2 regions of the Arthrobacter sp. Y3221159 genome follow, and region 2 is predicted to be linked to the other one. Evidence: riboswitches for the same ligand, from Rfam matches in the RefSeq annotation. Region 2 holds a riboswitch; the other holds the start of a gene.

Region 1 (2,193 bases), on a different contig from region 2:
CAGCGCCTGGTCCAGGTCCGTGGACGAGGCCGGATCGATGGTGATGAATTCGACCCCGGTCAGGTCGTGGGACGGAAGCTCCAGCGCGGCCACGGCCGCTTCGGCGTCCCGGACCGCGTGCTCAGGGTATGGCCCGGGCAGCTCCAGCTCGGTCCGCAGCGCGCCCAGGGCCTCTTCCAGCGCGTTGTTGTGCTCATGGACGTTGGGAGCCAGCCGATGGTGTGACACGAAAATCAGCCTAGCCCGAAGACCGCCGAATATGCAGGCCATTGGCGGGATAGAAGGCAGGGCCGTGTTGCCCCACCGGCAGGTCAGGACGCGGCAGCGTCCAAAACGGCCAGGAGTGAGGCCGCCGCCGCGGCGGGATCCGCCGCTTCGGTGATGGCCCGCACCACCACAATCCTCCGGGCTCCCGCTTCCACCACCTCGCTGATATTGGAGTGGTCGATGCCGCCGATGGCGAACCACGGCACCTCGTTGCCGGCTTTGGCCGCGGCTGCCGCAGCGTATTTCACCAGCTCCGGTCCCACGGCGGCCCGGCCCGGTTTGGTGGGGGTGGCCCAGACCGGCCCCACGCAGAAATAGTCCAATCCGGCAGGCCCTGCGGCGGCAACGAGTGCGGCATCAACCTGTTCCGGGGTGTGGCTGGAGAGTCCAATGGCGGCGTTGCCGTTCAGCAGGGTGCGTGCCGCGGGCAGGGGGAGGTCCTTTTGCCCGATGTGGAACACCGGCGCGCCGGACAACACCGCGACGTCGGCGCGGTCATTCACTGCCCACAGCCGGCCATGGCGCTGCGCAGCCTCCCTGAGGACGGCCAGCAGTTCCAGCTCCTCGGCAGCCTCGATGGTCTTGTCGCGGAGCTGGATAATGTCCACTCCGCCGGTGAAGGCGGCATCCACGAAATCCGCGAAGTCACCGCGGTCAGCGCGGGCGTCAGTACACAGATAGAGGCGGGCAGACTTGAGCCCTGCGGTTCCCTCGGCGGTGGTGAAGGCATCGGTTGCGGAGGCGCCGGCAGCGGCAGCGGAGTGGGACACATTCATGGCTGCAAGCCTAGTTCCTCTACACTTGCCTCGTACTGCGGGAGCCTGCGGCAGCTGTCATAAAGCGCCGGGCTGAGAGGGCGTCAGAGCCGACCGCTTGACCTGATCCGGGTAATTCCGGCGTAGGGAAGGAGACACATGGGCACCCCCAACACAGCACCCCCGCAGCCCCCCAACGGCACCATCAGGGCCGACGTCGCAGTCATCGGCGGCGGAGTGGTGGGCCACGCGATCGCCTGGGAAGCACAGCGCTCAGGCCGCAGCGTCGCGCTGATCGACGACGCCCCCGGCTCCGGCGCCAGCTGGGCGGCCGCCGGGATGCTCGCACCGGTGAGCGAGCTGCACTACCAGGAAGAGGACCTCCTGGACCTGATGCTGGCCTCTTCCGCCCGGTGGCCCGGCTTCATCGCGGACCTGGCCTGTGCGTCCGGGGAGAAAACCGGGTACCTGACGACGCCGACCCTCGCCGTGGGTGCCGACGCCGCCGACCGCCGGGCTTTGATGGACCTGCGCGCGGTCCAGCAGGCCAATGGCCTGGCTGTTGAGCCGTTGACCGTCCGCGAGGCGCGGCGGCGGGAACCTTTGCTCAGCCCCGCCATCGCGTGTGCCCTCGACACCCCCGCGGACCACCAGGTGGATCCCCGGCTCCTGGTGTCCTGCCTTCGCAACGCCCTCGCCGGGGAAGCCGCCGGCCGCGGCCCCGCAGTTGCGGGCGCAGCGGAAGGCTACGCGGTGCCGGACAGGGCCTTGGGCCTGCTGTGGGCTGATGGCACTGTTGCGGGAGCCCGGCTCGCCGGCGGCGGCACAGTGCTGGCCGGAGAAACCGTGGTGGCCAATGGACTGGATGCCGCTGCGCTGATGGACTTGCCCGCGGGCCTGCACCTGCCGCTGCGGCCGGTCTACGGGGACATCCTCCGCCTCGCCGTACCGCAGCACCTCCGGCCGCTGGTGACGGCCACCGTCCGCGGCCTGGTCCGCGGCGTGCCGGTGTACATCGTCCCCCGGGAGGACGGAACGGTGGTGATCGGAGCCACCCAGCGTGAGGATGCCCTCGCCGGGGCCGGTGCCGTACCCCCGCAAGCCCTCCGGTCCGCTGCCGGAACGGTGTCCGCAGGCGGCGTCTATCAGCTACTCCGGGACGCGCAGGTCC
Region 2 (2,193 bases):
CCAGGCCGCGGATGAAGTCCAGGCGGTAGATGGCGTCCAGGTCCGCTTCAGCTTCAGTCCAGAGCAGGGCTTCGAATGACCCCGGCTGCGGAACTGCCCGCAGGTGGTGGAAGTGGTGCACGGGCCCGTTGCCGGCTCCTACCTCAAGCCGGGCGGAGTCCGCGAGCGCCCCCGCCAGCCAGGGCTTCACTTCCCGCAGCGACGCCTCCCAGTCCCCCCGCCGAGCCTGCACCGTGGCCATTGCAGAGGACAGCGAGCACCCCGTTCCGTGGCTGTTCCTGGTGGCCACCCGCTCCCCCGGTACCTCGATGACCTCCGCCCGCAGCAGGCCGGCGGTGTTGACCAGGGCGTCCGGGCATTGCGCACCTGACAGGTGGCCGCCCTTCACAAGCACGGTTGCTCCGGTGGCATCGGCCAGCTTTCGCCCTTGTTCCAGGGCCCCGGCCCAGGAATCCCGGGGTTCTTCGCCCACGAGCATGGCAAGTTCGGCCAGGTTCGGGGTGATGAGGTGGGCCAGCGGCAGCAGATCGCGGAGCGCTGCCTCGGCGGATTCCTGGAGCAACCGGTCACCGCTGGTGGCCACCATTACCGGGTCAAGGACCACGACGGCGGGACGCACCTTCTCCAGCCAGGTCCGGACCGTGGCGATCACCCCGGCGTCGCCCAGCATGCCGATTTTGACGGCGTCGATGCTGATGTCGTCACTGATGGCATCCAGCTGGCAGGCGAGGAAGGACGCGGGCGGCAGGTGGACGGCAGCCACGCCGCGGGTGTTCTGCGCGGTGAGGGCGGTGATGGCAGCCATGCCGTAGCCGCCGTGCGCCGCAATGCTTTTCAGGTCCGCCTGGATGCCGGCGCCGCCGGACGGGTCCGAACCGGCAATGGACAGGACGCGCGGCACGTCCCGGCGCAGCGCTGGCTGGGCGGGCGCGGCCTGGACGGTCGCATCCGGGATTGCGTCGGGCTGGGAAGTTTCCGCGGGCATAAAGAGGGTCGAAGACAAAGGACATCCCTTCGCCGGTACTAGCCGGACAGGTTCAACGGGTCTGGATCTCAGCCGGCCCTTCGCGCGGCACCCCGTGTCGGTTACCCAGCCTAGCCGCTGACCTGGGAGCCCGGGAAAAGTGACAGCCACCGCATGCAGGAAAGTCCCCGCCTTATGGGCCGTTCCCCCCGGAATACGGAGGGGAACGGTCCACGAGACGGGGACTTCCCGGGTTACCCAGTGGCCCTGCCTGGGCTTAAAGCTCAGAGGCAGGAACCCCCACGCCCAGGATGATGGGCGCCTCGGCGGGCTTGGGCGCGCCTTCCTTGCGTTCCTGCGAGGCCGATGCGGGTTCCGGGGCCTTGGCAGCATGGCTGTGTCCGGCGCTGGGTGCCGGAACGTTCTCGTGCTGCTGCACGCTGGTTTCGTTGGCGGCACCCTGGGCGCGGCTAGCGCTGCGGTTGCGCCGCGGCCGCCGCTGGCGGGACTGGTCCACCGTGTGGTCAGACCAGTCCTTCTCAGCTTCCGCAGGGGCAGCCGGCTGTTCCGCCTGTGCCGGAACCGCCTCGGGCCGCGTGGCTTCCTGTTCTTCCGCGGGGGTTTCGGCGGCAGGCGCCGGTTCGCCCAGGTGGGCGAAGGCTTCCGCGAGCCTGTCCAGGGTGAGGGCAGGGCGGGGCTGCTGCTCCTCCGCGTGCTCCACGAAGGGCAGGGCAACCTTCTCGCCGCCGAAGGTCAGGACAGCCGCAGGCCGTGGCGGGGTACCGGCGTCGTGCTTCTCTTCCACGGCAGGCGCCGCGGGCTGGGCCGACTGGGCCTGCCTGGCCGCCGCGACCTCGTCGTCGTGCAGGTGCGCCGCATGCGCGGCCGCCGCGATGTTGGCAAGGGCCAGCCTGGTGGCTTCAGCCTTGGCGTGGCGCTCGGCGTCGGCCGGGTCCGGGTGGACCGTGTGGACATGCACAGCGGGCGCCGGCGCAGCATCGGGTTGCTGGCCGCCGCGTCCGCGCCGCCGCTTGCGATCCGGGCGTCCCCCGGGCTGGCTGCTGTCGGTCCGCTGGCCCTCGTTCCGGTGGCTTTCGGCACGGGATTCCGGCCGGCTGTCGGTGCGCTGCACGTGGTGCTCGGCAGCAACGATGTTGGCGCGGCGGTGCTCCACGGGGTCGTCGTGGGTGACGACGCCGCGTCCGGCGCAGGCCTCGCACTGCTCGCCA

The links. A riboswitch is a leader RNA that binds a small molecule or an ion and turns the genes downstream of it on or off. The one in region 2 is predicted to bind thiamine pyrophosphate.
Region 1: it holds a riboswitch for thiamine pyrophosphate, as region 2 does, so the genes downstream of both, thiO (glycine oxidase ThiO) here and thiD (bifunctional hydroxymethylpyrimidine kinase/phosphomethylpyrimidine kinase) in region 2, are expected to answer to the same signal.

Annotation. Positions count from the first base shown of each region.
Region 1 covers NZ_JBNHFC010000001.1:448,843-451,035, forward strand. The annotation lists gene AC5RT3_RS02120 (RNB domain-containing ribonuclease) at 1-228, opposite strand, end outside; gene thiE (thiamine phosphate synthase) at 312-1,043, opposite strand; TPP riboswitch at 1,071-1,189, shown strand; gene thiO (glycine oxidase ThiO) at 1,182-2,193, shown strand, end outside.
Region 2 covers NZ_JBNHFC010000016.1:62,649-64,841, reverse strand. The annotation lists gene thiD (bifunctional hydroxymethylpyrimidine kinase/phosphomethylpyrimidine kinase) at 1-985, opposite strand, end outside; TPP riboswitch at 993-1,090, opposite strand; gene AC5RT3_RS15990 (Rne/Rng family ribonuclease) at 1,242-2,193, opposite strand, start outside.